Regions from separate parts of the Nonomuraea sp. NPDC048826 genome, predicted to be linked through region 1. Evidence: riboswitches for the same ligand, from Rfam matches in the RefSeq annotation. Region 1 holds a riboswitch; each other region holds the start of a gene.
What was found. Region 1 has a riboswitch for cyclic di-AMP ahead of ACGFI7_RS21670 (coiled-coil domain-containing protein). Riboswitches for the same ligand answer to the same signal wherever they lie in the genome.
Positions count from the first base shown of each region.

Region 2: linked by a shared signal. The riboswitch ahead of ACGFI7_RS18940 (CHAP domain-containing protein) and the one ahead of ACGFI7_RS21670 (coiled-coil domain-containing protein) in region 1 are both predicted to bind cyclic di-AMP.
Region 3: linked by a shared signal. The riboswitch ahead of ACGFI7_RS26105 (glycoside hydrolase family 25 protein) and the one ahead of ACGFI7_RS21670 (coiled-coil domain-containing protein) in region 1 are both predicted to bind cyclic di-AMP.
Region 4: linked by a shared signal. The riboswitch ahead of ACGFI7_RS29750 (D-alanyl-D-alanine carboxypeptidase family protein) and the one ahead of ACGFI7_RS21670 (coiled-coil domain-containing protein) in region 1 are both predicted to bind cyclic di-AMP.

Region 1 covers NZ_JBICUQ010000005.1:716,956-724,391, reverse strand. Annotated here, with positions in the region: gene ACGFI7_RS21690 (TrpB-like pyridoxal phosphate-dependent enzyme) at 1-17, shown strand, start outside; gene ACGFI7_RS21685 (50S ribosomal protein bL37) at 60-137, opposite strand; gene ACGFI7_RS21680 (DeoR/GlpR family DNA-binding transcription regulator) at 290-1,069, shown strand; gene galT (galactose-1-phosphate uridylyltransferase) at 1,066-2,148, shown strand; cyclic di-AMP (ydaO/yuaA leader) riboswitch at 2,214-2,353, shown strand; gene ACGFI7_RS21670 (coiled-coil domain-containing protein) at 2,359-3,324, shown strand; gene ACGFI7_RS21665 (DUF2716 domain-containing protein) at 3,541-4,848, shown strand; gene ACGFI7_RS21660 (maleylpyruvate isomerase N-terminal domain-containing protein) at 4,854-5,516, opposite strand; gene ACGFI7_RS21655 (MmcQ/YjbR family DNA-binding protein) at 5,623-5,976, opposite strand; gene ACGFI7_RS21650 (M50 family metallopeptidase) at 6,008-7,312, opposite strand; gene ACGFI7_RS21645 (PP2C family protein-serine/threonine phosphatase) at 7,418-7,436, opposite strand, start outside.
Region 2 covers NZ_JBICUQ010000005.1:119,140-126,575, forward strand. Annotated here, with positions in the region: gene ACGFI7_RS18925 (S8 family serine peptidase) at 1-706, opposite strand, end outside; gene ACGFI7_RS18930 (S8 family serine peptidase) at 792-2,711, opposite strand; gene glgB (1,4-alpha-glucan branching protein GlgB) at 2,810-4,960, opposite strand; cyclic di-AMP (ydaO/yuaA leader) riboswitch at 5,296-5,435, shown strand; gene ACGFI7_RS18940 (CHAP domain-containing protein) at 5,449-6,123, shown strand; gene ACGFI7_RS18945 (DUF4328 domain-containing protein) at 6,289-6,987, shown strand; gene ACGFI7_RS18950 (phosphotransferase) at 6,984-7,436, opposite strand, start outside.
Region 3 covers NZ_JBICUQ010000007.1:260,319-267,754, reverse strand. Annotated here, with positions in the region: gene ACGFI7_RS26130 (family 20 glycosylhydrolase) at 1-51, shown strand, start outside; gene ACGFI7_RS26125 (cupin domain-containing protein) at 184-549, shown strand; gene ACGFI7_RS26120 (DUF4396 domain-containing protein) at 628-1,050, shown strand; gene ACGFI7_RS26115 (MerR family transcriptional regulator) at 1,068-1,445, opposite strand; gene ACGFI7_RS26110 (hypothetical protein) at 1,516-1,902, shown strand; gene ACGFI7_RS26105 (glycoside hydrolase family 25 protein) at 1,927-2,709, opposite strand; cyclic di-AMP (ydaO/yuaA leader) riboswitch at 2,720-2,854, opposite strand; gene ACGFI7_RS26100 (bifunctional polysaccharide deacetylase/glycosyltransferase family 2 protein) at 3,110-5,212, opposite strand; gene ACGFI7_RS26095 (hypothetical protein) at 5,833-6,396, opposite strand; gene ACGFI7_RS26090 (nitroreductase family protein) at 6,578-7,231, shown strand; gene ACGFI7_RS26085 (lanthionine synthetase LanC family protein) at 7,278-7,436, shown strand, end outside.
Region 4 covers NZ_JBICUQ010000008.1:444,623-452,058, reverse strand. Annotated here, with positions in the region: gene ACGFI7_RS29790 (multicopper oxidase domain-containing protein) at 1-522, opposite strand, end outside; gene ACGFI7_RS29785 (hypothetical protein) at 655-1,056, shown strand; gene ACGFI7_RS29780 (RidA family protein) at 1,110-1,499, shown strand; gene ACGFI7_RS29775 (VOC family protein) at 1,528-1,914, shown strand; gene ACGFI7_RS29770 (LacI family DNA-binding transcriptional regulator) at 1,992-2,993, shown strand; gene ACGFI7_RS29765 (YdeI family protein) at 2,954-3,526, opposite strand; gene ACGFI7_RS29760 (VOC family protein) at 3,523-3,930, opposite strand; gene ACGFI7_RS29755 (DoxX family protein) at 4,013-4,387, opposite strand; gene ACGFI7_RS29750 (D-alanyl-D-alanine carboxypeptidase family protein) at 4,471-5,376, opposite strand; cyclic di-AMP (ydaO/yuaA leader) riboswitch at 5,388-5,519, opposite strand; gene ACGFI7_RS29745 (DUF3817 domain-containing protein) at 5,606-5,824, opposite strand; gene ACGFI7_RS29740 (hypothetical protein) at 5,830-6,276, opposite strand; gene ACGFI7_RS29735 (glycoside hydrolase family 43 protein) at 6,477-7,436, shown strand, end outside.

The DNA of each region.
Region 1 (7,436 bases):
GCGGTCTGCCGGTGTGACGAGGACCCGCCGCCCGCGTCGCGGGCGGCGGGCCGGGTCCGTCAGCGCGCGGTGGGGCGCTTGCCGTGGTTGGCCTTCTTCTTCTTGCGTGCCCTGCCCTTACGAGCGCGCCTGGCCATACGCTCTCCTCTCGACGACTCTCGATGTACGGGTACGGGGTCCGACCCAACGTCCCGCGTCAGGCGCCTCCCGGCAAGGCCTCAGGTCAACCTCACAATCCCCAACATATTCGTGTCATAATTTGGTGGAATCTGTTGGAAGGAGCGGGGGCGTGCTCGCACAGCAACGCCAGCAGGCGATCCTCGAACGCGTGCGCAGCAAGGGCGGGGTCCGCGTGGCCGATCTCGTACGCGAGCTCGGCGTCTCCGACATGACCATCCGCCGCGATCTCGAGGTGCTCGCCGATCGCGGACTGCTGGAGAAGGTGCACGGCGGCGCCACCGCCATCGGCCCCGGCTCGACCGAGGAGCCGGGCTTCACCGCCAAGTCGGCCCGCCAGCAGCAGGAGAAGGAGGCCATCGCCCGTCGCGCGGCGCAGCTCGTGCGCCCCGGCACCGCGGTCGCCCTGTCCGCCGGCACCACCACGTGGTCACTGGCCCACCACCTCATCGGCGTGCCCGAGCTCACCGTGATCACCAATTCGGTGCCGGTCGCCGACGTCTTCCACCGCAATCCCCGCGCCGACCGCACGGTCGTGCTGACCGGCGGCGTGCGCACCCCCTCCGACGCCCTCGTGGGCCCCGTCGCCGTCGCCGCGATCCGCCGCCTGCACGTCGACACGCTCTTCCTCGGCGTGCACGGCATGAGCGTGCGCGCCGGGTTCACCACGCCCAACCTGCTGGAGTCCGAGACCGACCGGGAGCTCATCGGCGCCGCGCACCGGCTCGTGGTGCCCGCCGACCACACCAAGTGGAACACGGTCGGCATCAGCACCATCGCCGAGCTGTCGGAGGCCGACGTGGTCATCAGCGACGCGGGGCTGCCGGAAGAGGCGCGCAGGGAGCTGGCCGACAGGGCCGGAGAGTTGATCATCGCGGAGGGGGCGGCGTGAAGCGCACCATCACCCATCTGGCCGACGGCCGGGAGCTCATCTACTTCGACCGGAGCGACGGCGCCGACCGCGGCGCCGTCGACCGGCGGCCGCTCGATCCGCGGCCGGTGGCGTCGGAGCTGCGCTACGACCCGCTGACCGAGGAGTGGATCGCGATGGCGGGCCACCGGCAGACCCGGACGTTCCTGCCGCCGGCCGACGAGTGCCCGCTGTGCCCGTCGTCGGACACACGGGCGTCGGAGATCCCGGCGTACGACTACGACGTGGTCGTGTTCGAGAACCGCTTCCCCTCCTTCTCCGGAAATCTCGGGACTTATGCGGATGTCGGTGGGTTGAGCGAGGTCCGGCCGGGGGTGGGACGATGTGAGGTGGTGTGTTTCACCTCACAGCACGACTCCTCGTTCTCCCGGCTCTCCGACGACCAGGTGGAGCTGGTCATGGAGGCCTGGGCCGACCGTACGGCCGAACTGTCCGCGGTGGAGGGCGTCGAGCAGGTCTTCTGCTTCGAGAACCGGGGCGAGGAGATCGGCATCACGCTGTTCCACCCCCACGGGCAGATCTACGCGTACCCGTACGTGACGCCCCGCACCAAGCTGCAACTCGGCGCGGCCCGGCGGTACGCGGAGCGGCGGCCGGGGCGCAACCTTTACGCCGACGTGCTGGAGGCGGAGCGGAAGGCGGAGATCCGGGTGGTGGCGGCCAACGAGCTGTGGACGGCGTTCGTGCCGGCCGCCGCGCGCTGGCCGTTCGAGGTGCACGTCTACCCGCATCGCCAGGTGCCGGACCTGGCCGCGCTGTCGGAGGCCGAGCGGGCCGCGTTCGCGCCGCTCTACACCTCGGTGCTGCGGGCCCTGGACGGGCTGTTCGGGGTGCCGATGCCGTACATCTCGGCCTGGCACCAGGCGCCGGTCCGGCAGGACCGTGAGCTGGCCTACCTCCACCTGGAGCTGTTCAGCATCAGGCGGGCCCCGGGCAAGCTGAAGTATCTGGCAGGATCGGAGTCGGCCATGGGCGCGTTCGTCAACGACGTGCTCCCCGAGGAAGCCGCCAGCATGCTTCGATCACAGGTAGATCACTAAAGGATTTCTGTTTGGGTCGCATTACCCGTGATCTACCACTAATATGCCTTCGAGCACGGCCGTAACCGTGCGTCACGCCTAATCCCGGGCGAGTGCCCGGGAGCCGGGGACCCAACCGCACTTGGGGTGAATCCACTTCGGTGGTAGGGAACTGCTCCCGTGCCCGAACCCGTCAGCTAACCCGGCAGGCAGAGGGAGAGGACCCAGTACGTGGCGGCAGCGTCCCCCGCGCACCATGCCATCGGTTTCATCACCGCCGCGGCGGTGGCTTTCATCCCCGTCCTGACCGCGCCCGCGGCAGCGGACCCCAAGCCCAGCGAGCAGCAGCTCCGCAAGGAGCTGAAGCAGCTCAACGCGAAGGTCGACAAGCTGATCGAGCGCTACAACCTCAAGCGCGTCGAGCTGGCCGAGGCCCGCAAGGCGGCGCAGGCCGCCGAGGAGCGGCTGGCCACGGCCGAGAAGGCGCTCGACACCGCCGAGCAGCGGGTCGCCGACCTGGCCAGGCTGCAGTACCAGAACGGCGGCGGCATGCGGCTGCCCAGCCTGATGACGCTGCCCGACGGCCGCGGCGCTGCCCTGCTGGAGCAGCTCACGGCCGAGCAGCAGGCGATGGTCGCCAAGGTGGCGGCGGCCCGCGACGAGAAGAAGAAGGCGGTCGACGAGGCGGCCAAGCTGGCCAAGGAGATCGAGGCCGACGCCGCCGAGGTGACCGACCAGCGCGAAGACGCCGAGGACGTCATCAAGGACATCCAGGGCAAGCTGGAGGACCTGGTGCCGTTCGCCACCGGCCGCCGTTCCGACGGCAGCTGGGCGCCGCAGCTCCCGTCCGGCTCCGACAACATCACGCCGCGCACCCGGCTGATGAAGACGGAGCTGGCGAAGAACTTCGCCCTGCCGTTCAGCGTGGGCTGCTTCCGCGCCGGCTCCAGCGGAGAGCATCCACTGGGCCGGGCCTGCGACTTCATGATGAGCACCGGCGGTTCGATGCCGACGGCGGGCAACGCGGCACTCGGCGACCGCATCGCCGAGTGGGCCCTCAGCAACCGCGCCAAACTGGGCGTGAAGTACGTGATCTGGAAGCAGCGCATCAACCACGGCTCGGGCTGGAGCGGCATGTCCAACCGCGGCAGCATCACCGAGAACCACTTCGACCACGTCCACATCTCGATGCACTGAAAGCAGCCGGTGAGCTTCTCGGGATCGGCGACCGAGAGGCCAGTACCGCGCGGCACGTCGAGACCACGGCTGCCCCTGTCCCGGCGGCTCCGTCGACGCCATCGGCGCACTGCGTGCCTTGGGCCGCGCGGACGCGCCACCCCGTTCGTGCCGCGCCATGGGTTGCTGAAACAGGAGATAGTGCCTCTGAGTGATCAGAACTGAGAGGCAGACGACGTGGCTGAGGTGGCCGAGAGCCTGCTGGCTGTCTACGAGAGCCAGTTACGCGGCATCGTTCCGCGGGACACGCCGTGGGGAGCCGTGGTCGAGCGGGACGGGTCGCTGGTCCGCACGCACTACGGCACCCACGGAACCGTCGACCACGCCGGTCCGGTCGGCGACGACCTGGCGGAGTCGATCCGTCGGCAGCAGGCCCTCTTCGCCGCGCGCCACGAGCCGGTCGAGTGGAAGGTCTACGCCCACGACTCCCCGTTGCTCGGCGCGTCGCTGCGGGCCGCGGGGTTCGTCCCGGGGCCGATGCGCGCCGTCCTCGCGGCCGGCATCGCGGACGTCCCGTCGGCCGAAGCCCTCCGGCCGGGCATGCGCGTACGATACGAAAGCTACGGAGAACTCGAGCGACTGCTCCGCAAGGCCGCGGCCGCGCCCGAGCAGCGGCGGCCGCTCTCGGAGATGGTGGCCGACGGGATGGCCCGCAGGACGGGATCGGAGATGAAGATCCTGGTGCTGGAGCACGAGGGGCGGATCCTGGACGCGCTCTGGATCGAGCACGTGGGCGACACCGACTTCGCGGCCGTCGGAGGCATCACCGGCCCCCGGCCCGAACTGCTCCAAGCCGCGGCCGCCTGGGCCGAAGGGCGTGATCTACGCGGGTTCCGGCCCCGTACGCCGCGCTATCTCGTCGCCGAAGCACCCGACTCGCTGGTGCCCGCTTACCTCACCACGGGCTTCCATGAGATCACCCGGGTGAGCACCTACCGCTGGGCGCCCGCGGGCGAGCCGGCCAGGGAGCGGGCCACCATGCAGCTCCTGTCCGAACCCGAGCATGACGAGATCTGGAAGCGGTTCGAGACCCGGTTCGAGGTGACCTACGAGACCGCCGATCGCGGCATCGTCGAGCCTCCTGCCTCCGCAACCTGGTATCTCGGCGCCATCGAACGTTCGGACGATCCGGTGCTGGCCGAGGTGGAAGGGATCATCGCGCGCGGTGTACGTGCGGTCGCTCGACCTGGGGACCGGCTTTACCGTCTCAAGTGGTTCATCAGCGGCTCCCGCACGGATCCACTCCGTGCCGGTGGGCCCGGGCAGCCATACTGGGTGGGTTACGCCTACCTGGTCGACGAACACGTCGTCCAGGTCACCGAGGACCTCAGGATGGGCACGTTCGGCAACTGGAGCGAAGCCTCCCTGTGCGTCTTCGGCGAGGAGCTCCTGGCGTACGTGGACGAAGACCTGACCGCGCTTCTCGGCATCGTCCTCCGACGCGGCGGGCGCCCGGTCGGCAACGTCTGGAGCTTCGGTCCCTGACACCGTCAGCCCAGGACGAAGGGGACGGGCAGGTCGCGCAGCGTCGCTCGCTGGGTGGCTGTCGGCGTTCGCCGGCCGGTGCCGATCAGCAGGGTCTCCTCGTCGGTGAACGACGTGGGGAACGACGTGGGGAACGGGGTGCCGGCGATCGTCTCCAGCATCTGGCGGGACCGGGCCAGGGCCTCCTCGGGGGGTCCCGGGACGGAGGGGAGGTGGGCGACGAGGTCGAGGTGGTGGAGTGTCCACTCCAGGACGTACGCGGCGAGGTAGTCGCCCGTGCTGAGGACCTCGTCCCGGGTGGTGACCAGGGCGTGCGGGTCGGCCAGTTCGGCGGCGCGTCCGGCGGCGGAGCCCACGTCGTCGAGGTGGAAGCGGAGCAGCCGGGGATCGCCGTACGCGGCGGCGAGCCGGACCGTCAGGGCGTCGAGCGGATCCTCGCCGGTCGGCGGCGTTGAGGAGACCTCCCAGTAGGTGATCGCGTCGCGGGTGGGCGGGCCGTTCGCGGGGGTCACCAGGGTGATCAGGACGTCCTGGGCGTCGATGATCAGGTGGCACACCAGGTCGCGTACGAGCCAGCCGGCGCAGCCGGAGGGCCGGGTGAAGGCGTCGTCCGGCAGGTCGGCGACGGCCGTGCGCAAGGCTGTCCACGAGCGTCCGAAAAGGTCCATCAACGCACGCTAGCGCGGCCGGAGACCTCGTGGGGCGGCTCAGGCCACGCGGGTGGGGATGCGCGCAGCGGCTCGGCGGAGGCGGGCAGGGACGCTGCCAGGCGGCTCAGGGCAGTTGAGTGAGGAGGGACTTGGGGGCGATCTGCCGGTAGGCGTCGGTGACGAGTTCGGCGATCTCGTCCCAGTCGACGCCCTCGACGTCGAGGTGGACGCCGAGCCAGCCGCGGTGTCCGACGTACGGGGGGCGGAAGAAGCGGATCGGGTCGTGCGCCACCAGTTCCTCCTGGGCGCCGGGCGGGGCCGCGCACCAGAAGGCGAGCCGGTCGTCGTGGTGGTGGTCGGCGTACATGACGAACGTCTTCTTGCCGCGGACGAACCAGGTGGGCTCGCCGTGGCTCAGCCGTTCGGTCACCTCGGGCAGGGACAGGCAGATGGCGCGCAGCCGTTCCAGCGGGTCCATGCCCACGATTATGCGCCCCGGGCGGGCGGGGTCAGCCGGTGAGACGGAGCGGGTTGATCAGGTCGGCGTAGACCAGCAGCCCGGCCATGACGATCATGACGATGGCCAGGGCGTAGGTCAGGGGCAGCACCTTGGCGATGTCGACGTAGGACGGCTCGGGACGGCGCATGATCCGCGCCCAGGCGCGCTTGAGGCCCTCCCAGAGCCCGCCGGCGATGTGGCCGCCGTCGAGCGGCAGCAGCGGGATCAGGTTGAACATGCCGATCGCGAGGTTGAACCCGGCCAGCAGGTTGACGAAGACGAACAGCTTCTGCACGCCGGTCAGGTCGGAGGCGAGGATCTCGCCGCCCATGCGGCCCGCGCCGACGACGCCCACCGGGCCCTCGGGGTCGCGCTCGGCCCCGGAGAACGCGGCGTCCCAGACGCCGACCATCTTCTGCGGCAGGTTGACCAGGGACATCGCGACGCGGCCGGTCAGGTCGGCCATGTACGGGAAGACCGCGCCGAAGCTCTGCTGCTGCATGACCTCGGTCGGCAGCACGCCGAGGAAGCCGACGTTCTTCTCGATCACGTCGGGCTCGCCGGGCTTGGGCCGGTCCTGGGCGATGAGCGAGGTCTGCAGGGTCATGGCCGTGCCGTCGCGGACGATGCCCAGCTCGGCGGGGCCGGCGCCGTGGGAGCGGATGATCCGGGTGGCGTCCTCCCACGTCTCGATCTTCTGCCCGTCGAGGGAGACGATCTTGTCACCGGCCTTCAGCCCCGCCTGGGAGGCGGGGGTGGGCTGGTCGCCGGAGCGGCACTCGGTGCGCTGCTCGCTGATCGGGATGACGCACGTGTTGGTCTCGGGCGAGACGATCGGCGCGTAGGTGGGCACGCCGATGCCGACGAGCAGGAGCGTGTAGAGGAAGAAGGCCAGCACGAAGTTCATCGCGGGGCCGCCGGACATGACGATGACCTTCTGCCACCACTTCTTGCGGTAGAAGACGCGGCCCTCGTCGCCGGGCCTGACCTCCTCCAGCGCCACCTCCCTGGCCTGCTCGATCAGGGCCTGGAAGGGACCGGTGGAGCTGCCGCGCAGCTTGTTGGGGTCGTCGCCGGGCTTGGGCGGCAGCATGCCGATCATGCGGATGTAGCCGCCGAGCGGCAGCCACTTGATGCCGTACTCGGTCTCACCCTTGCGCCGGGACCACATGGTGGGCCCGAAGCCGACCATGTACTGGGTCACCTTGATGCCGAAGAACTTCGCTGGCAGGAGGTGGCCGATCTCGTGCAACCCGATGGACACCATCAGTCCGATGAAGAAGATGGCGATCCCCAGGAGGAAGAGCCAGTCCATATATGCGCGCTCCAGGCCGGAAGGTCTCGACGTTCCAAGACTAGTCGACCCCACCGCCCGCGGACGCTTACCCGCCCTTGACGGTATGCGGAGGAACGCCCGACCCTAGGGGCGCCAGATGAGC
Region 2 (7,436 bases), 600 kb from region 1:
GGGCCACCCCGTCGCCGGGCGCGCCGGGCGCGAACCGGCCGGCCGCGATGCCGGCCACGTGGCTGCCGTGGCCGCACTGGTTGACGCCGCGCGCCAGGCAGCGCGCGACCCGGCTGTCCGCCGCGCCGCGGCCGGCCTGGTCGTCCCGGCCGCTCGGGCACAGGGAGACGGCCCCGGTGCTCGCGTCGGTGGTGGAGAAGCAGGCCTGGTCCACGATGCGGCCGGCCAGAAAGGGATGGTCGCCGTCGATGCCCATGTCCAGCACCGCGACCGTGGCGCCGCGGCCGGTCCAGCCCGCCCGGTTGGCCGCGTCCGAGCCGATCACCCTGGTGCTCTCGGCCAGGAACGGCACGCTGAGCTGGTCCGCGTACACGGCCTTGACCCGGGGGTCCTTGCGCAGCTCGGCGAGGGTGGCGGCGTCGACCTCGGCGACGAAGAAGTGCGCCGAGGCCGACGCCTCCAGCACCCTGGCCCCCGCCGAGGCCCGTTCGACGTCCGTGGCGACGCTGCTCACCGGCTGACCGGGCCGCAGTTCGACGATGGAGCGGACCTTCTCCTCGGAGCGGATCTGGCTGGCCAGGCCCTTGCCGACCGTGGGTCCGTCGCCCCCGTGGACGCCGCCCGGGGTGCCGGCGTGGCCGGCGGGCGCGGCGGCCACCACCGTGGTCAGGGCGAGCGCGCAGGCGAGCGCGGAGCGGGATCCCACTGGTTTCCTCCGAGGGCGTCAAAGGGACGACACGGCGGATTGCTCCCCATCCGTGTCGTCCCCGACGCCTCGGTTTTCCAGCCCTTTACCGGGATTTGATCACCTTGGCGGCGGCCTTCTTGAGCGCGGCGCCCGTCGACTTCTTGGACAGCCGCACCTTCTCGGCCGAGCCGAGGGTCTTGGTGCCGTTCACGCCGTGCGCCCAGTTGAGCCAGCCGGCGAGCAGCGCGCTGTCGAGCTTGCCCTTGGCCTTCTTGGTGTTCTTGAGCACCCGGTACGCCTTGCCCAGCGACGAGGCCTTGGTCAGCTCGGGGAAGACCTTGCTGGCCTTGCCCACCAGCTTCAGGTAGCAGGTGAGCGTCTCGTCGCTCATCGTGCCGCTGCCGCGGTGGATCTCCTTGGCCCACTGCTTGACGGTCAGCCGCTCGGCCGCGGTGCCCCGGGTGCAGACCGGCGCCGCCTTGGCGGCCGGGGTGGGGGTGACGGTGATCGTGACCGTGACGGTGATCGTCGGCAGCGGCACCGGGGTCGGGTCGTCCGACGGCGCGTCCGGCTCGGGGCTCGGGCCGCTCTCGGTCGGGCCGGGCTCCGGGGCCGGGCCGCTCTCCGTCGGGTCCGGCTCGGGGTCGGTGGGGCCGGGATCCGTCGGGTCCGGTGCGGACGGCGGGCTCTGGCTGATCTCCGGCTGCGGGCCGCTGCCGGTCACCGCCGCCGCCACGTCCAGCCGGGGGGTGCGCACCTCGGCGCCGTTGGCCTGGTAGACGTACGGCCTGCCGGTGGCGACGAGCTTGGCGATCAGCTCCGGCATCGGCGTCCCGGGCGACTGCGCCTTCAGCACCGCCAGCGCGCCCGCGACGTGCGGGGTGGCCATCGAGGTGCCGCTGTAGGTGGTCGTCTGGTTGTCCGGCACCGACGACTCGATGTCCACGCCGGGCGCGAACAGGTCGAGCAGCGCGCCCTGGTTGGAGAAGTCGGCGATGGCGTCGCCGTCGTCGTTCGCGCCGACGGCGACCGCGGAGCTGATGCAGGCGGGGAACGAGGCGCCCTCGAAGTACTCGTTGCCGGCCGCGACCACGGTGGCGGTGCCCTTGGCCAGCAGGGCGTCGATCTTCGGCTTGAAGACCTGGCCCTCCTCGCTGTCGTCGCAGGTGGTCTCGTACGGCATGCCGCCCAGGCTCAGGTTGACCGCGGCGACGGGCTCGGTGAGGGAGGCCACGTGGTCCAGGGCCAGCCGCAGCGACGACTCGTACGCGAGCAGACAGGCGGCCGCCCCGCACAGGTCCTCGTCGTTGACCCGGCTGAACACCTGCACCGCGATGATCCCCGCGCCGGGCGCCACGCCGCCGGTGCCGGCGGCGATGCCGGCCACGTGGGTGCCGTGGTCGCACAGGTTGGTCCCGTCGAGCAGGCACTTGGCGGTGGTGGCGTCGGCCGCGCCGGCTCCGACCTGGCTGGTCTGGCCGTTGGGGCAGAGCGACTCGACGCCGGTGTCCACGGCCGAGAAGCAGGCCTCGGCCACCACCCGATTGCCCAGGAACGGGTGGTCCAGGTCGACGCCGGTGTCCAGGATCGCGATGTTCTGCCCGGCCCCGGTGTGGCCGGCGGCGTGCGCCTGGTCGGCCCCGATCTGCTTGATGCTGGAGGCCAGGGCGGGCGGGTAGGCCCGGTCGCGGTGGATGGAGGTCACCCGCGGGTCCTCGGCGAGCGCGGCCAGTTCCTCGGCCGTGCCCTCGACCACCATGAACGGCTGCGACTGCGGCTGTAACAGCACCTGCACGTCGTCGGCCGCGGCCTTGCCCGCGACCGGGGCGTGCTCGGCGGGGTCGGTCAGCTCGACGATGGCGCGCACGGTGCCGCCGTCGACGGCTAACCCTTCCTCGACCTTCTCTTCGGGGCTCGCGGTGGCGCTGGGGGACGGTGTCGGCGTGGGATCGTCGGCGAACGCGGGCGCCGCGGGAAGCAGCGCCAGCATGACCGCGGCGGCGATCAGGGGGCGAAGTCGCACCGGCTTCCTCCGAAGAGACATGATCTCGGAGTTTAAGGCGATATGTCAGAACGGCACAGGCCCTGCCGCCCCTTTCTCACCAGACTTTCAGCCGTCTGTCAGGAAGCCGGAGAGGTCAGCCAGACCGCCCCCAGCGGCGGCACCCGCAGCGTCGTGGAGTACGGCAGGCCGTGCCACGCCTGCTCGACCGCCTCCACCGAGCCCAGATTGCCCACGCCGCTGCCCCAGTACTCGTAGGCGTCGGTGTTGACCGCTTCCGTCCACTGACCCGCGTACGGGAGACCGAGCCGGTAGTTCTCGTGCGCCGCGCCGCTGAAGTTGACCACGCACGCCACCGCGGACCCGTCCTTGGCGTAGCGGACGAACGAGAACGTGTTGCCCGGCGCGTCGTCGGCGTCGATCCACCGGAAGCCCTCGGGCCGCGTGTCCTGCTCCCAGAGCGCCGGGGTCTGCTTGTAGAACCGGTTGAGGTCGCGTACGAGCTTCTGCACGCCTTGATGGCCGTCGAACTCCAGCACCCACCAGTCGAGCCCGCGCTCCTCCGACCACTCCGAGCCCTGGCCGAACTCGCCGCCCATGAACAGCAGCTGCTTGCCCGGATGCGCCCACATGAACGCCAGCAGCGCGCGCAGCTGGGCGAAGCGCTGCCACTCGTCGCCGGGCATCTTGCCCATGAGCGAGCCCTTGCCGTGCACCACCTCGTCATGGGAGAGCGGCAGGACGTAGTTCTCCGAGTACGCGTAGATGAGCGAGAACGTCATCTGGTGATGGTGGTACTGCCGGAAGATCGGCTCGTGCCGGAGGTACTCCAGCGTGTCGTGCATCCAGCCCATGTTCCACTTGAAGCCGAAGCCGAGCCCGCCCAGGTGCACCGGCCGCGACACCCCCGGCCAGGCGGTCGACTCCTCGGCCACGGTCATGATGCCGGGCGCCTCGCGATAGCAGACGGAGTTCATCTCCTTGAGGAACTCGACCGCGTCGAGGTTCTCCCGGCCGCCGTAGACGTTGGGCGTCCACTCGCCCTCGCGCCGCGAGTAGTCCAGGTAGAGCATCGAGGCCACCGCGTCCACCCGCAGGCCGTCGATGTGGAACTCCTTGAGCCAGTAGACGGCGTTGGCGACCAGGAAGTTGCGCACCTCGCGGCGGCCGAAGTCGAACACGTAGGTGCCCCAGTCGGGGTGCTCGCCCCTCGCCGGGTCGGCGTGCTCGTAGAGCGGGGTGCCGTCGAAGCGGGCCAGCGCCCAGTCGTCCATCGGGAAGTGCGCGGGCACCCAGTCGAGCAGCACCCCGATGCCCTTCTGGTGCATCCGGTCCACGAACACGCGGAACTCGTCGGGGCTGCCGAACCGGGCGGTCGGCGCGTAGTAGGAGGTCACCTGGTAGCCCCACGACCCGCCGAACGGGTGCTCGGCCACCGGCAGCAGCTCCACGTGGGTGAAGCCCAGGTCGGCGACGTACTCGGAGAGCTGGTCGGCCAGCTCCAGGTAGGACAGGCCGGGCCGCCACGAGCCCAGGTGCACCTCGTAGATGCTCACCGGGGCGTTGCGCGGCTGCCTGTCCTGCCGCTGGGCCATCCACTCCTCGTCCTGCCAGACGTGGTCGGACCGCTCGACGACCGAGGCGGTCTGCGGCGGCAGCTCGGTCCTGCGCGCCATCGGGTCGGCCTTGTCGCGCCACACGCCGTCGGCGCCCAGCACCTGGTACTTGTAGCGTTCGCCGGCGTCGATGCCGGGGACGAACAGCTCCCACACGCCCGAGCGCCCCAGCGAGCGCATCGGGTGGGCGGTGCCGTCCCAGTGGTTGAAGTCGCCGATCACGCGGATGCCGCGGGCGTTGGGCGCCCAGACGGCGAACGCCGTGCCCCGCACGTCCTGGTGCTCCATCACGCGGGCGCCGAGGACCTCCCAGAGCCGCTCGTGCCGCCCCTCGCCGATCAGGTGCAGGTCCACCTCGCCCAGCGTGGGCCAGTGCCGGTACGGGTCGCGCGCCTCGTGCGCGTCACCGCCGGGGTAGCGCACGCTCACGGTGTACGCGGGAACCTTGTCCAAACCGGCGACCGTGGTCTCGAACACGCCGTGGGCCACGTGCTTCAGATCGTGCGCGGTGCCGTCCTCCAGCACCACGCGGACCTGTTCGGCGAGCGGGCGCAGCACACGGAAGGTCACCCCGCCCGCGCCCGGGTGGGCACCCAGCACGGAATGCGGATCGTGATGCGCCCCGCCCGCGAGGCGGTCGAGCTCTGTCCTCATCGGCATACTCCCCACACTGCCCTATGGCGACCGTCCATCTCTGGCACTGCCCGCATTCACCACGCCAATCACCGAATGTGCGGAATCTTGGGTTTATCGGGAGGAGAAGCCGTGGGTGCCCACCCCGTCCGGGCTGCGTCCCAAGGTAAAAAATCGGTCCGGGATCCCCTATGGGATCGGGGATCGCGTCGTGCGGGCCGGTAGGGCACTTGCCTTGCCCCTTGCTCGCCGATTACCTTCGAGTACATCGATGGCACGCGCTTGACCAGCGCTTTCAGGTAAAGCCCTCGCGCGTTGCCGATGTATTGCCGAGACCGCGCCCTCCGTGCAGGAGCACGGCGCGGCCGCCGAATCCGCCGTCGGGCGGAACCGGGGACCCACCTTTCCATCTGGGGTGAATCGGTCGTATTCGACCGTAGGGCACTTCCACGCCCGAACCCGACAGCTAACCCGGTAGGCGGCATGGAAGCAAGGAGCAATCCGAGAGCATGGCCGCACAGCATCTGATCGACCGCATCCCCACGACCGCCTCCCGTCTGGCCGTCGGCGCCACGCTGGCGCTGGGCCTGGCGTTCACCGGAGCCGCCGCGACCGCCGCCTCCGCCACCACCACCCCGGCCGAGCCGCAGGCCGCCGCCCAGCAGCAGCGGACCCAGGCCAAGCCCGTCAGCGCGCAGACCCTCCTGCGGGTGGCCGAGTCCCAGATCGGCGTGTCCGAGGACGCGACCGGTGGCGGCACCAAGTTCCACCAGTGGTACATGTCCTCCCCGCGCGCGGCCGAGACCCTGGCCCGTGACGGCGGCGGCACGCCCGCGATGTACGCCAACGCCCCCTGGTGCGCGATGTTCGTGTCCTGGGTCGGCGAGCAGGTCGGCGCCCGCTCCACGGTGGGCTGGGACGCCTACACCGTGACCTACGCCCAGTGGTTCGCGAACAACGGCCGCTGGGGCGGCGAGGCCAAGCCCGGCAGCGTCGTCTTCTTCGACTGGGGCGGCAGCAAGAGCATCAGCTCGATCGACCACGTCGGCCTGGTCAAGAAGGACAACGGCGACGGCACGATCACCACGATCGAGGGCAACACCGGCAACGGCAAGGTCGAGGAGCGGGTCCGGCCCAAGGGCCACGTGACCGGCTACGGCTACCCCGAGTACAACGCCGCCTGAGCCGACCACACCTCACTCCGCCGATCCGGTCAGGACTTCCTGGCCGGATCGTCGTGTGTCGCGGGACGATCACGGATGGGCCCCGGATCGGCCACCGGGGGCGCCCTGGCACGGGGAGCTGCGAGACTGGCGGGCTGTTCACCCCCCAGCCTCTGAGAGGTCATCGTGTATCCCTTACCGTTACGCCCGGCCCGCGGGGTCGCCTTCCTGGCCGTCGGCGGGCTCGTCCTCGACTCCGTCGTCGGGCTCGGCGCCATCGTGATCGACCTGCAGCGGGCCGCGTTCATCGACCAGGTGGTCGCCGACCCCATGTCCGCCACACTGGAGGAGGCCGAGGCGAGCGACGCGCTCTACGCCCTGTCCGGGATGGTGGAGATCGGCGTCTACGTCCTCACGGCCGTGGCCTTCCTGATCTGGATGTTCCGGGTACGGGCGAACGCCGAGATCATCGCGCCCGACGAGCAGCGGCATGCCCGGCCCTGGGCGATCTTCGCGTGGTTCGTGCCGATCATCAGTCTCTGGTTCCCCAAGCAGATCGTCGACGACATCTGGAGCGCCAGCCACGGGAACCCGAACGACCCCTGGCCGCGTTCGAGGCTGGTCACGCTCTGGTGGACGCTCTGGCTGATCGGCAACTGGGTGACGTGGGCGGCCGCACGGCTGCTCTTCAACGCCCAGGAGCTGGAGTCCATGGCGTCGGCGGCCAGGTTCGACGCGGTGAGCTGCGTCCTGATGCTGATGGCGGCGGTGCCGGCTGCCCTGGTGGTGCTGCGCATCAGCAACGCGCAGGAGGCCCGCCGGGCGGCGCCGCTGTCGCCCGTGCCCCCGTCCCCGGCGCCGCCGTACGGGAGCCCGGCCGCCTAGCGGAAGGCGGCCAGCGGGATCGACACCCACGCGGGGCGGTTGCGGGCCTCGTACCCGACCTCGTAGACCGCCTTCGACAGCTCGAACGCGCGCAGCAGCGCCGCGTCGGCCGGCGTGATCACGCCGCCGCCCTCGGCGTAGCCCTCCAGGAACGCGGCCCTGTTGCGCTTGGTCCACTCCTCGGCCTTGGCCTCCAGCCGGCTCGCCTCGGCGTGGCCGGCCAGCAGGTGCCTGGCCGCGTAGTCGAACGAGCGCAGCATGCCCGCCACGTCCCGCAGCGGCGAGGAGAGCGCGCGGCGCTCGGCCAGCGGCCGGCCTGGCTCGCCCTCGAAGTCGAGCACCACCCAGTCGGTGGTGGTCCGCATGACCTGGCCCAGGTGGTAGTCGCCGTGCACCCGCTGGACGTGCACCTCGGAGGTCAGCTCCTCGGCCCGGTGGTAGGCCCGCTC
Region 3 (7,436 bases), on a different contig from region 1:
CAGGGAGGTGCGCCCGTCACCGGTGACCTGACGGTCACCGTCAGGGGCTGAGGCCCGTCGTGGAAGGCCCGGCGGCTCGCGGAGCGGGTAGCGCGAGCCGCCGGGCCGACTTTGAGGTTTATGTCAGCGTTCGTCCTGGCAAGAGTCATACGCAGCCTGAACCGCGAGATACAGGAGCCGACCGTGCACCATTTCGCGATCGCGACCGAGGCCGAGGAGAGCGACGACTTCCGCCGGGTGCTGTGGACCGGAACGAAGACGCAGGTCGTCACCATGACGATCCCGCCGGGCGGGGAGATCGGCGAGGAGGTGCACGAGGACACCGACCAGCTGCTCGTGTTCGTCTCGGGCGCCGGAGAAGCCCGGGTCGCCGGCGAGACCCGTCCGGTGAAGCCGGGAGACCTCGTCGCCGTTCCCGCGGGCGCCCTGCACAACTTCGTCGCCACCGGCCCGGACCCGCTTGTCCTCTACACGGTGTACGGTCCGCCCGAGCACGCCGACGGCGCCGTCCACAAGACCAAGGACGAGGCCGATCGGGTCGAGCAGTAGGGCGGGCACGTGTCCGCGCACCACTCACACCCTTCGGAACCAGGCGGCCACGGGACCCGCCAGGGGGCGACCTGGGGGATGGCCGTCTCGGCGACGCTGCACTGCCTCACCGGCTGCGCCATCGGCGAGGTGCTCGGCCTGGTGATCGCCACCGCGCTGGGCTGGGCCGTCATGCCGTCCATCGCGCTGGCCATCGTGCTGGCGTTCTTCTTCGGCTACCTGCTGACCCTGCTGCCGCTGCGCCGGGCCGGGGTGAACTGGGGCAGGGCCGTCAAGCTGGCGCTCGCCGCCGACACCGTGTCGATCATCGTGATGGAGATCGTCGACAACGCCGTCATCGTGGTCATCCCCGGCGCGATGGAGGCCGGACTCACCTCGGGACTGTTCTGGGGGTCGCTGGCCGTGGCGTTCCTCGTGGCCTTCCTGGTGACGACGCCGGTCAACAAGTGGCTCATCGGCCGCGGCGGCGGTCACGCCGTGATCCACGAGTACCACCACTGACGACGCCGGCCCGGGAACTACAGGGACAGCCCGGTGGGGAAGCGGCAGTCGCCGGATCGGCAGTCGGTGAGGCTGCGGGCGGCGAGGTCGCGGGCCCGGGCCAGCTCGGCGATCTTGGCGTCGAGGCGGCCCACCACCGCCTCCAGCCGCCACCGCTCGCTCGCGCACGTCGCGCCGCCCGCGTCGTGGGAGCGCAGGGCCCCGGCCACCTCGTCCAGCGTGAAGCCCAGCTCCCGCAGGGCCTTGGCCGCGCGGATCCTGGCGACCGCGGACTCGTCGAACTCGCGGTAGCCCGACGGCCTGCGCCCGGCCTCGGGCAGCACGCCGCGGCGCTCGTAGAAGCGGACCGTGTCCACGCTGACCCCGGCCGCGCGGGCCACCTCGCCGATCTTCACGCCGCTCTCCCTTGACTCTGGACCTAAGTCCAGACTTTACGCTCCGGGAGAGACGGAAGGAGAGCACATCATGGACGATCCACTGATCGTGTGCGACATGACCACCGCCCGCGACACCCCCGAGGAGCGGCTCGCCGAGTACGGGCGGCTGTTCGGCCGGGCGCTCACCGGCAGGGAGCGGACCGGGGAGGGCATCCGGTTCCGGCTGCGCGCCGAGGACGGGCTGGAGGAATGGGTACGGGACCTCGCCGCCCGGGAGAAGGCGTGCTGCGCGTTCTTCTCCTTCGAGGTCACCGCGACGGGGGACGAGGTCGTCTGGGACGCGGCCGTGCCCGACGACGAGGCCGCCCGGGCGATCCTGGAGGAGTTCTACCTGCTGCCGGAGACCTCCGTGACCGACCCGGACGGCCTGCGCCGGCGGCTGGAGGACCGGGGACTCCGGTTCCACGGGTCCTGACCCCCGCCGGGTGGCCCGCGGGGGTCAGACCGGGCGGCCCAGGGCGCGGAGCTGGTCGGGCGTCAGCGCGGAGACGTTCTGGTCGATGGGCGAGTCGGAGTACTGGTGGATGGTCCAGGACTTCCAGTCGGCCGGCGGGGTGACCTGGCCCTGGGGCTTGCTGTAGTGGGCCACCCAGAGCGGGTACTCCGCCAGCCCCGCGCCGTAGGTGTCGGCGAAGTGCCAGCCGCTGTAGAACATCGGCTTGACCCCCGTCTTCTTCTCGACGTGCGACAGCCAGGCCTTGGCCCAGGCGTTCACCTCGGCGACGGACCGGCCGTCGGTCGTCTCCAGGTCGAGCACCAGCAGGTCACCGGGCTTGCCGGGCTGGGAGTCGACGGCCGACAGGAAGTGCTCGGCCTCGGCGATCGGGTTGTTGCGCGGGTGCCCGTAGTGGTACGCGCCGCGTACGATGCCCTTCTTGTCGAGCTCCTGCCAGTGCCGGGCGAAGGCCCGGTCGCGGAAGCTCGTGCCCTCGGTGGCCTTGATGATGCCGAACTCCGCCGGGCTCGTCGCCCAGTCGTGGTTCGGCTGGTAGTTGGAGACGTCCTGGCCGTACGTGAGCGTCGCGGCCCCCTGCGGGGCGGCGGCCGGGTTCGGGTCGACGGGGGAGGCGGCGTAGCCGGCGTGGCCGGACGTGGCCGCGATGGCGGTGCCGGTCACGCTGGCGACGGCGGTGGTGCCGGCCAGCAGCGCGGCGGCGGCGGCGTAGGCGAGGCGGTTGCTGGGACGGTACCGCAGAGCTGCGGCAAGCCGAGGCTTGGGCATACGGGATGACTCCTTGCTTCCATGCCGCCTACCGGGTTAGCTGACGGGTTCGGGGTTGGAAGTCCCCTACGGACTTTGGCGTCCGATTCACCCCAGAGAAGTGGGTCCCCGGCTCCGCGTGTCGCGGACTCGGCGGCCGTGCGCCGCCCTGGCGGGAGGGGGATCCGTCAGGACGAACGCACGGTCCGGTCAATCGAAGCGGCGACGATGTGGCAGTCACCGCGAATGCCCAAAAGGTATATATGTGGATAAAAATATTGCAAGTATGACATATCGGATTTTGCCTGGCTTGGTGGGGGTTGGGCACGCTGGATCCCCTGTGGGCATGGGGATGCGCGGGTCTGAGTAAAATCTGCCGCCCATGCCCTATCACGCCCGGTCCCGCCGGGTTCGCGGCCTGTCAGCGGGCCGCGAAGATGCCCTGCCTGCGCACCGTGTGCCAGCCCAGCCGCACCCCCAGCAGAGCCGTCGCCACTGACTGGAACACCACCAGATACATGAGCTGCCGGTACACGAACTGCTGCAGCGGCAGCACCCACAGCGCCGCCACCCGCTCCCCGTCCAGGCGCAGCGCGTACCAGCCGGCCGCCGCCTGCACCAGCACGAACCCCGCCCACACCGCCACCGCGGGCAGCGGGTCGCCGACCACCGAGTGGTAGACGGCCATCAGGTCGACCACCGGCGCCAGCAGCGGCAGCAGCACCTGGAACAGCGCCAGATAACCCAGGCAGCGACGGCCGAACGGGCCGGGCTCGACCACGGCGCGGCGGTGCTTCCACATCGCCTGCATCGTGCCGTAGCACCAGCGGTAACGCTGCCGCCAGAGCTGACCCAGGCTCGCGGGCGCCTCCGTCCACGCCAGCGCGCGCTCCTCGTACACCACCCGCCAGCCCGCCCGGCACAGCGCCATCGTCAGGTCCGTGTCCTCGGCCAGCGTGTCGGTGCTCACCCCGCCGAGCGCGACCAGCGCGGCCCGCCGGAACGCGCCCACCGCCCCCGGCACCGTCGGCATGCAGTCGAGCAGCTCGAACGCGCGCCGGTCCAGGTTGAAGCCGATCACGTACTCGATGTGCTGCCAGCGGCCGATGAGCCCGCGCCGGTTGCCCACCTTGGTGTTGCCGCTCACCGCGCCCACCCGGGGATCGGCGAGCCGGCGCACCAGATGCCCGATCGTGCCGGGCTCGAACACCGTGTCGCCGTCGACCATGACGAGGATCTCGTGGCGGGCGTGCCGGATGCCGGTGTTCAGCGCGGCCGCCTTGCCGCCGTTGGCCTGCCTGATCACCCGTACGCCCGGCAGCCGGGGCGCGGCGGCGGCCTCGGCGGTGCGGTCGGTGGACCCGTCGTCCACCACCAGCACCTCCACCGGGCCGGGGTAGGCGGTCGACACGAGCGAGCGCACGGTCGCCGCGATGCCCGCCTCCTCGTTGTACGCGGGCACGATCACACTCACCCCGGGCGGCCGGTCCTGCCACCCGTCGCGGCCGACGCCCCGGGAGCGGCGGGCGTGCACCCGGGCCAGCACCACCAGGAGCAGCAGCCTGGCCAGCGTCAGCACCCCGGTGGCGAGCAGCACCCACCACAGCGCGGCCGTGAACGCGTTCGCCCCCCGCTGCGCCAGGCCGAGCGCGGCGCCGGCGATCCGCTCCGACTGCCCGGCCGGGCGGTGCGCCGACGGCATGCCGAGCGCGGACGTCAGCGTCTCGGCACGGTAGCCCGCCCGGTCCAGCCGATCGAGCAGCCGGTCGACGGCCTCGACCGTCTGGGCACGGTCGCCGCCGGAGTCGTGCATCATCACCACCGCCCCGCGTCCCCCCGACGGGAGCGCGGCCCGGACGATGCCGTCGGCGCCCGGCCTGCGCCAGTCCTTCGTGTCGAGATCGGCCAGCGCGACCAGGTAGCCCTCGCGGCCGAGCATTCTGAGGCTGTCCCACTGCTCGCCGGTGATGGTGGCGGGGGTGGAGGAGTAGGGCGGGCGGGCCAGCGTGGTGTGCAGGCCCGTGGCCCCGGCCAGCGCCTTCTGGGTGAGGTTCAGCTCCAGCTCGGCCCGCCAGGCGGGGACCGCGGCCAGGTCGGGATGGGTGTAGGTGTGGTTGCCGAGCTCGTGTCCCTCGGCCACGATCCGGCGGGTCAGCTCCGGGTCGGCGGCGATCTTCGAGCCGACCGCGAAGAACGTCGCCTTCGCGTCGTGCTCCTTCAGCACGTCGAGCAGGCGCGGCGTCCACGCGGGATCCGGCCCGTCGTCGAACGTCAGCGCCACCGTCCGGGGCCGCGGGCGGGCGCTGGACGGTCTGTCGCGGGTCAGGTTGAGCACCGGGCCGCCCTGGCGCAGCGGCTCCAGCCAGGCCGCCGGGTCACCGCCGCCGGGCGCCGGGCCGGTCTCCCCGACGACGTTCTTCACGAAGCCGTCGAGCGTCAGCGCGCACCCCACCAGCGCCACCCCGGCCAGCAGCATCAGCCAGTGCCCCGACGGCTCGGCGCCCCGCACCGCCCGCCGCCTCACCCGCCGCCGCCCACCCTCCCCCCGAGGATCCGCGTCACGGCGGGAGCCGGGCCCCCGCACCGCGCCACCACCACTGGGCCCGAACGACGTGCTGTGCCCGGAATCCCCCGGATGCACGGACGCCCGCCCCCGATCCGAGCCTCGACCGGCGGCACGCGGAGGCACAGGCGCAGGCCCGCGCCCGGAGTTCCCAGACGGTACGGCTGCCGGGCCGCGTTCAGGGTCCCGGCCGGGGGTTCGAGGGGGCACGGGTGCCGGGCCGCGATCCGGGGCGCGGCCGGAGCTCCATGGGTGCGCGGGCGCTGGGCCGGGTTCGGCGTCGCGACCGGCAACCCATGGGTGGGCGGGCGTCGACGCTCGTTCAGCGTCCGGGCCGGGGGTCCGTGGGAGCGCGGGTGCCGGGCCGTGTTCGGGGTCTCGGCCGGAGGGCCGCGGGGGCACGGGTGCCGGGCCGTGTCCGGAGGCGCGTGAGGGGGCGGGCGTCGACCCGTGATCAGGGTCTCGGCCGGCAAGCCATGGGGGAGCGGGCGTTGACCCATGATCCAGGTGTTGGGACGGCGTCCCCGGGACGGACGGTAGGTCCGGCTCCGGGGTGGGACGGCGGCGGCGCCGGGAGGGGGTCACGCCGGGGCTCCCGTGGCCGTCGGGTCCTGGGTCGGGGAGGGCTGGCCGGTCGGGTCGGGCTCCTGGGTCGCGGTCGCCTCCGGGGAGCGGGGCGGCAGGGTGTCGCGGGCCGAGCTGGGCTCGGGCTCCACGGCCCGCCCGGTCTCATGGCGCGTGGCGGGCTCGGTCTCCGGCGGCTCGGACGTACGGGACGGCCGTGCGGACGTGGAGGATGGCCGGGCCGACGGGCGGCTGGAGCGCGTCCGGGAGGGCGCGGCCGACGTGCGGCGGCCGGGGTCGCGCCAGGAGGCCGACCGGGACGGCGCCCGCCGGGTCCTGGACGGCGTGGCGGACGGCTCGGCCGGGTCGCCGGAAGGGACGGCGTCGTCGGTGCCGCCGGTCGGCGGGCTCGCGTGCCGCCCCGGCCAGCCGTCGACGGACAGCGGCGTGTCCGCGAGCACCGCGCCGACGAGCGTCGCCGTCAGCGCCAGGACGAGCGTGCTGACCACGACCGCGCCCACCGTGAACCACCTCCTCCGCCGGCCGCTGTGGTCGACGAAGACCGCGCCGTCCGGCGGCACGGGTTGTTCTCGGGCAGGAGAGAGGGGGGACATGGCCTGCTTCTGGGTGAACTGGGGGGTTGACGGAGCTGATCATGCAGGCACGATCATGCCCCGTCAAGTGCGCCATCGAACACTTGTTCGTCTAGGGCGTACGAGGTCGTGCGCGGCGCAGCGGACCCATCCCTGACAGGATGAGATCATGACGACTCCGCCGCTGAGCCCCGACGAGCTGCTGACCACCACCCGCAGCGTCCGCAAGCGCCTCGATCTGACCCGTCCCGTTCCCCCGGACCTCGTACGGGAGTGCCTGGAGATCGCCCTCCAGGCGCCCAGCGGCAGCAACAGCCAGGGCTGGCACTGGATCGTCGTGACCGACGCCGACCTGCGCGCCCGCATCGGCGACTACTACCGGCGTGCCGTGCACGCCTATCACGCGTCGGGGGTGTCCGCCGGGCGCCTGTTCCAGGACGACCCGGAACGGGCGGCGACGCAGCGGCGCGTCTCCGACAGCGCCGCCTATCTGGGCGAGCACATGGGGGAGGTGCCGGTGCTGGTCATCCCGTGCATCGAGCTGCCCGGCGGCCGGTTCCCGGCGGGGAGCCAGGCGGGGCTGTGGGGGTCGCTGCTCCCGGCCGTGTGGAGCTACATGCTGGCGGCGCGGGCGCGCGGTCTCGGCACGGCCTGGACCACTCTTCATCTCGCGTACGAGGCGGAGGTGGCGGAGCTGCTCGGCATCCCCGCCGAGGTCCGGCAGGGCGCCCTCGTCCCGACCGCCTACTACACCGGCGACACCTTCAAGCCCGCCTCCCGGGTCCCGCTCGACCGGGTTCTCCACGTCGACGGCTGGGCCTGAGTCTTCAACCCTTATTTTCCTACCAAATGTGTGGGATAATGGTCCGGTGAGCCTGGACAAGATCCGCCCCCAGAGTGCCCGAGCCGACTCGCCGCTCAGCGCCGCCATCATGGCCGGGCGCTGGATCCGCTCCGCCGCCGTCGACGACGCGCACGGCAGGCACTGGCTGGCCAACCCCGACCCGCGCGGCAGGTCCGCGGTCACC
Region 4 (7,436 bases), on a different contig from region 1:
GGTGTGCGCGGCCAGCAGGCCGCCGAGCACGCCACCGGCCGCCAGCGCGCCGGCCGCGCTCACGTACCAGCCGATGACGTGCCCGAACCTGCCGGGCAGGGCCCGGCGCAGCAGCGCGACCAGGACGTACGCGTGCCACAGCACCACCGCCACCACCACGCCGGCGCCGGTCGCGGCGAGCTGCCAGGGCCCGGCGGCGACCCCGTACAGGATCGCGAGCGTGGCGGCGTTGAGCAGGGCGAGCCGGGCGAGGCTGCCCGTCCGGGAGGGGTTCCTGGTCCGCAGCAGCGCGACGGCGAAGTGCTCGCTCCAGATGAGGATGGCGGTGGACACGGCGCCGAGCAGGAACACGTGGATCAGCAGCCAGCGCGGCGCCGGCAGCACGTCGCCCAGCGGCGCGACGGCGACGGTCAGGCCCAGCCAGCCGACCACGATCGCGTTCGCCCGCAGGTGCCAGGACGCGCGGGGGCGCGGCGGCGTACTGGACGGGGCTGACTCGATGCGTACCTCGACGGGGTTCACCGCCGGCACCTCCATGTCGTGACCAGCGCGGGAACGCGACGGACGGGACCACCGTACGGCCCGGCGGCGCGGCCGGGCCGGGGCCGAAGGTCATCCGATGTGGGACCAAGGTCCCTTATCGGAAACTGGATCATGGTGGACTTCCGCCCGGTGGAGGTGGCCTTCAGGGAGAAGGACGACAAGATCCTTTCCTCGATCACCCGGACGTGGAGCGGCGTCGTCACCGGCCAGACCGGCAACGGCCAGGCCTGGTGGGCGCTGCAGAACGACGGCTCCGAGAAGACGATGAAGGAGCAGAACCGCCGCTACGCCCTCCAGTCGGAGTGCCTGCAGGCCGTGTCCGTGAAGAGCCTGGGCAAGACCGTCAAGGACTGGCCGGCCTTCCTGGCGTCCAGCCGTCCGAAGGCCTACGCCAGGTTCGACAAGAGTGACGGCAAGACGGCCAGCCGGGTGTACTGGGCCAGGCAGGGCTACAAGACGGGCAAGCCCGGCTCGTGCAACACGTGGAAGGCGCCGTCCGCCAAGGTGGCGTGAGCGCGGGCGACCCCGCGGAGCGGGCCGGCGGCCGATCCCCTATCGTGCGGCGCATGACGGAACGACGTGCCATTCTCAGCGGTTCGACCTTCGAGGAGCAGATCGGTTACGCCCGCGCCGTGGTGGACGGCGACCGGGTGCACGTGTCGGGGACGACCGGCTACGACTACGCCACCATGACGATCTCCGACGACGTGGTGGAGCAGGCCGAACAGTGCCTGGCCAACATCGGCGCGGCGCTGGCCGAGGCGGGGTGCGGGTTCGCGGACGTGGTCAGGGTGCGCTATCTGCTGCCCGACCGGGAGGACTTCGAGCCCTGCTGGCCGGTGCTGCGCAGCCGGTTCGGCGAGGTCCGCCCGGCGGCCACGATGCTGGTGTGCGGGCTCGCCGACCCGCGCATGAAGATCGAGATCGAGGTGGACGCGCGCCTGCCGCGTGGCTGAACGCGCGGCTGCGGGGAACGGTCCCGGCATGGAGGTGCTGAGCAGCCGTGTGCTGGTGCGTCCCGGTGACCTGGAGCGCAGCCGCCGTTTCTACGCCGGGACACTCGGCCTGGCGGTTTACCGGGAGTTCGGGCCGCCGGACCATCCCGGCGTGGTCTTCTTCCTGGGCCAGGGGTTCCTGGAGCTGTCCGGGCGTGCCGACGGCCCGGCCGGGGCGCGGATGGAGCTGTGGTTGCAGGTCCGTGACGTGCGCCGGGAGGAGGAGCGGCTGCGGGAGGCGGGGGTCACCGTGCTGCGCGAGGCCAGGCGGGAGCCGTGGGGGCTGGTCGAGCTCTGGATCGCCGACCCCGACGGCCACCGGATCGTGCTGGTGGAGGTCCCGCCGGAGCATCCGCTGCGGCGGGATCCGCGCTGAGGCCGGTTTCCCCGGGTGAGCGGCGCTCGTAGCCTTGGTACGGTTTGATCGCCGCAGCTCTTCATGACCGAGGAACGATGCCGAGCATCAAAGATGTCGCCCGACTGGCCGGGGTCTCCGTCGGCACCGTGAGCAACGTGCTCAACCGTCCCGAGATGGTCTCCCGCGAGACCCGCCTGCGGGTGGAGGCGGCGGTGGCGCAGCTGGGCTATGTCCGCAACGGCTCGGCCCGGCAGTTGCGTGCGGGGCGCAGCACGACGATCGCGGTGGTCGCGCTCGACCTGACCAACCCGTTCTTCATCGACGTGCTGGGCGGGGTCGAGACCGCCGCGCAGGACGTGGACGTCAACGTGATGGTGGTCAACAGCAGCAAGGACGCCGCCCGGGAGGCGCGGCTGCTGCGGATGTTCGAGGAGGAGCGCCCGCTGGGCGTGCTGATCACCCCGGTCAACGCCTCGGGCCAGCGGGAGCGGCTGGGCGGGCTGATCTCCCGTGGCATCCCGGTGGTGACGTTCGACAACTCCTCCCGGCACTCCTACGGCTGCGCCGTCTCGGTGGACGACGTGCTCGGCGGCCGGCTGGCCGGCCGTCACCTGGTGGAGCGGGGTCACCGGCGGATCGCCTTCGCCGGCGGGCCGTTCGCGGTCCGCCAGGTGCGCGACCGCCACGACGGCCTGGCCGCGGAGCTGGGCCGCGACGCCGCGCTGACCGTGATCCCGCTGCCGGACCTCACCGTCGCCACCGGCCGCGCGGCCGGCCAGGAGCTCGCCGACCTGCCCCGCGAGGAGCGGCCCACCGCCGTGTTCTGCGCCAACGACCTGGTGGCGATGGGCGTGCTGCAGGAGCTGACGCAGCGCGGCCTGCGGGTCCCCGCCGACGTGGCGATCCTCGGGTACGACGACATCGACTTCGCGGCGGCGGCCGCCGTGCCGCTGTCGTCGATCAGGCAGCCGCGCCGGCAGCTCGGCCGCACCGCGGCCCTGATGCTGCTGGAGGAGGCCAACAGCCCTGAGGGCCACGAGCACCGGCACGTGGTCTTTCAGCCCGATCTGGTGGAGCGCGTCTCCACGGCGTCCTGAAGCAGGCCGTCGACCGCCTTGCGCAGCCGGGCCGCCCGCCCGGCCGGGGTCCTGGCCTTCAGCAGCGGCAGGATCACCTGATAGCGGGCGGTCTTGCCGAGCGACTCGAAGCGGGCGGCGGCCTCCGGCTCGGCGGCCAGCGCCTCGGCCAGGTCGTCCGGGACGGTGACCTCGCGCTGCGCGGCGTAGGCGGCGTCCCATCGGCCGTCGGCGCGGGCCGCGGCGACCTCGGCCAGCCCTGGCGGGCGCATCCGGCCGGCGGCGGTCAGCGCTTCCACCCGCTCGACGTTCACCCGCGACCAGGGGCTGCCCTTGCGGCGGCGCGAGTAGCGCTGCAGGAAGCAGTGCTGGTCGTACGACTTGCGGTGGCTGTCGATCCAGCCGTAGCAGAGCGCCACGTCCAGGGCCTCGCCGATGGTCGGCGCCTCGACCCGCGACCCCTTCTTGGCGATCAGCAGCCAGGCCCCGCCCTCGTCCTCGTGGTGTTCGGCCAGCCACGCCTCCCACGCGGCGGCGTCCGCGAAGTGCATCATCCGCCCAGGACCTCCAGGTAGTGGCGGTTGTACATGATGCCGAGGACGTTGCCGAACGGGTCGACCACGGACGCGGTGACGAAGCCGGGCCCCCGCTCGGTGAGCGGCTCGTACGGGGTCGCGCCCATGGCGAGCAGCCGGTCGAGCGCGCCCTCGACGTCGTCGACGTGCCAGTGCAGCAGCGCTCCGCCGGGCTCCTTCGCGGCCTGCGGCGGGGCGTACGCGCGGTCGATCAGGCCGAGTTCGGTCTGGCGGTCGCCGATCCTGAACTCGTAGTAGGCGGCCGGCTGCCCGTTGCCGGGACGCTCGAAGTACGGCTCGACGCCCAGCAGTTCGGCGTACCAGTTCTTCGCCGCCTCCAGGTCGTCGGCCCAGATGTTGATGGTGGCGGGTCCTCGCAGCATGTGCCGCTCCTTTCGTCTGATCACCACCTTAGGACCCGTTGAGGAACATGCGGTTCCTCAACGGATCCGACCGGGGCTCTCGTCAGAAGGCGTACGGCCCGAACCGTCCCCAGGCCACGAAGGCGGCCAGCAGGAGCAGCACCACGTTGACGGCGATCGCCGGATACTCCTTGCGCCGGCCGTGCGTGACCGCGGCGCCGACCATGACGGCGACCAGGCCCGCGGCCGCCAGCGGCGTCAGGACCGGGGCGACGCCGAACGTGGCCGGGAGGATCAGCCCGAGCGCCGCCAGCACCTCCAGGGCGCCGATGCCCTTGACCGCGCCCGCCGGGAAGTCCTCCGTCCAGGCCAGGCCGACGGCCGCGAGCGCCTCCTTGGGCTGGATCAGCTTCATCAGGCCGGCCACGCCGAAGGCGGCGGCCAGCAGGCCCGCGACGATCCACAATGCCAAGTCCATGAGGGGTCCTGTTCCAGCGTGAGACGAAGGTCAGACAGGACTGTAGAGGGTGCCGGGCCTGGCCGGTCCGCCACCCTGTCCGGCTACCGCTGGGCCGCGGTGCTGCCGGCCCAGTCGAGCAGGGCCTCGGCGGTCTGGAAGCGGCGGCTGGAGCTGGTCTCGCCGAGCAGGACGCCGACCAGGCGGCTGCCGCCCCGCTCGGCGGCGAAGGCGAGCGTGTAGCCGGCGGCGCGGGTGAAGCCGGTCTTGACGCCGAGCGCGCCGGGGCTGCCGAGCAGGCGGTTGGTGTTGCTCCAGGAGTACGCGCCGTGCTCGGAGGTGGCCGGGAGGGTGTGGTAGCGGGTCGAGGTGACCTTGGCCAGCGTGGGGTTCTCCAGCAGCGCCTGGGCGAGGCGGGCCTGGTCACGGGCGGTGGAGTGACCGCCGCCGCCGTAGGGCATGCCGTCGGCGTTGACGTACGCCGTGTCGTTCATGCCGAGCCGGCGGGCGGTGGCGTTCATCTCGGTCACGAACGCGTCGACGCCCGGCCCGTACGCGCGGGCGAGCGCGTGCGCGGCGTCGGCGCCGGAGGGCAGCATGAGCCCGTACAGCAGGTCCTCGACGGTGAGCGTGTCGCCGGCGCGCAGGTAGGCGACGGCCGCGCCGCCGCCGGCGGCGTAGCGGACGTCGGCGGCGCTGACCTCCACCTTGTCGGTGGGCGCGGCCCGCTGGAGCACGACGTACGCGGTCATCATCTTGGTGAGGCTGGCCACCGGCCTGCGCTGGTCGGCCTCCTTGCTGAAGCGGACCTCGCCGGTGCCGGCGTCGACGAGGTAGGCGGCCTGGGCCAGGACCGCAGGGGTGTCGGCCGCGCGGGTGCCGACGGCGGCCGCGCTCACGGCCGGGGCGGCCTGGGCGGCGGTGGTGCCTGCGGTGGTGCCGGCGGTGGCGACCCCGGCGGCGACGGCGAGGCCGAGCAGCGGGCCGCTCAGCCGGTGGGTGACGTGCATGAGGGGATTGCTCCTCGCTTCCATGCCGCCTACCGGGTTAGCTGACGGGTTCGGGCGTGGAAGTGCCCTACGGCGCGTGCTGCGCCGATTCACCCCAAGGGATGGGTCCCCGGCTCCGCGAACGGACTCGGCGGCCGTGCGCTCCCCGGGGGAGGGCAACGCACGGTCTGGGCAAATGATGCCTCAAGGTAATGCAATCCGACAAAAGCTACAAATGGGATTTCGAGCCTCAAACCGCCTTGTGCAGGGCGAGCAGCCCGCCGACCACCGGGATGCACGCCAGCATCCGGGCGCCCGGCGCCGCCGCGCAGATGACCAGGACATAGGCCGCGCCGTGCAGCGGACCGACGAGCGAGGTGATCGTCTCGGCGTGCACGGTGACGAGGTTGACGAGCAGGACCGCCAGGGTGAGAGCCTCGGCGACGGCCCCGATCCGCAGGAGGGTCACCGGCGTCACGCTCCCGGCCGGACGACCATCAGGACCACCACGACCGCCCAGACCACGTTGTAGAGCCCGGCCAGCATGGACAGCGCGCGCAGGCGGCTCCCGTCGTCCGGGTCACGCAGCGCGTCACGCTGGCGCGGGTGGATCTGGGTGGCGAGCAGGACGGCCGCGACGCCGGTGAGCACCATCGAGAGCGTGATCCAGAGCTCCCCCATCCGGCCCTGCAGCAGGGCCATGACGATCCCGGCGGCGGGCACCAGCAGCCCGAGAAGGCTGTAGCCGCGGGTGACGCGGTGCAGGGCGGCGGCCACGGCCGGGTTGCGCTCGTCCCCGCCGGACGGTCCGGTCACCGGGGCGTACCGGGGAAACAGGCTCGCCGCCACGGCCGAGCCCCCGACGAACACGATGGCCGCCAGGACGTGCACGGACAGCAGGACGTGATCCCTCACATTCATCCTCCAACCTTCAGGGTGACTGAAGCCTAGCGCAAGCTTCAGATGCCCTGAAGGTCGGGCTCCTTCACAAGTCCTCTTGACGGGTGTTGTGTTGGCGTTAACACTTGGCACACATCCCTCCACAAGGTCACGGAAGGAGCGAAACCGCAGCAAAATGTTAGCGCTAACACTGCATCTCGCATGAGAGGCCCACGCCTTCGATGAACACTCCCCCCTCTCCGCGCCGCCGTCTCCGCAGGGCCGCGGCGCCGGCCGTCGCCGTCCTGCTCGCCCTGGGCTGGCTGGTCGCGATCCCGCCCGCCGCGTCGGCCGCCGCCTACGACGCGTACGTCATGGGCTACTTCACCGAGTCGCCCACCCAGCAGGGCGCCGACTACGGCCTGCACCTGGCGGTCAGCCCTGACGGCCTGAACTGGACCCCGCTCAACCAGAACAACCCCGTGGTCACCCCCACGGCCGGCACCGGCGGCCTGCGCGACCCGTACATCCTGCGCAAGCAGGACGGCACCTTCGTGGTGCTGGCCACCGACCTCAAGGGCACCGACTTCTCCCAGAACAACCAGTACATCCACGTGTGGGACTCGCGTGACCTGACCTCGTTCACCGACTACCGCCGGCTCAGGATGCACACCATGGCCACCCACACCTGGGCGCCGGAGGCGTTCTGGGACCAGGCCCGCGGCCAGTACGGCATCGTCTACTCGGCCCGCGACGGCGGCCGCGACGTGTTCATGGTCAACTACACCGGCGACTTCCGGACCGTCAGCGCGCCCCAGGTGTTCTTCGACCCCGGGCCGAACGTGCTCGACGCCACCGTCCTCGTCGACGGCGGGACCGCGTACCTCTACTACAAGAACATGGACGACGGGAACCTGTACGGGGCACGCTCCGCCACGCTGACCCCGCGCAGCTTCACCACCTACACCGGCCCGCTGCGCCAGGGGGGCGGCATCGAGGCGCCGATCCTGGTCAAGTCCAACACGAGCGGCACCGCCTACCTGTGGGGCGACTCCTACTCCCCGGTCAACGGCGAGTTCTACGCCTGGTCGACGGCGAGTCTCGGGTCGGGATCGTGGAGCGTGCTGAACCAGCGCGCCTACACCCAGCCGCTGAACTCCAAACACGCCACCATCGCGCCCATCACCGCCGCGGAGCAGGCC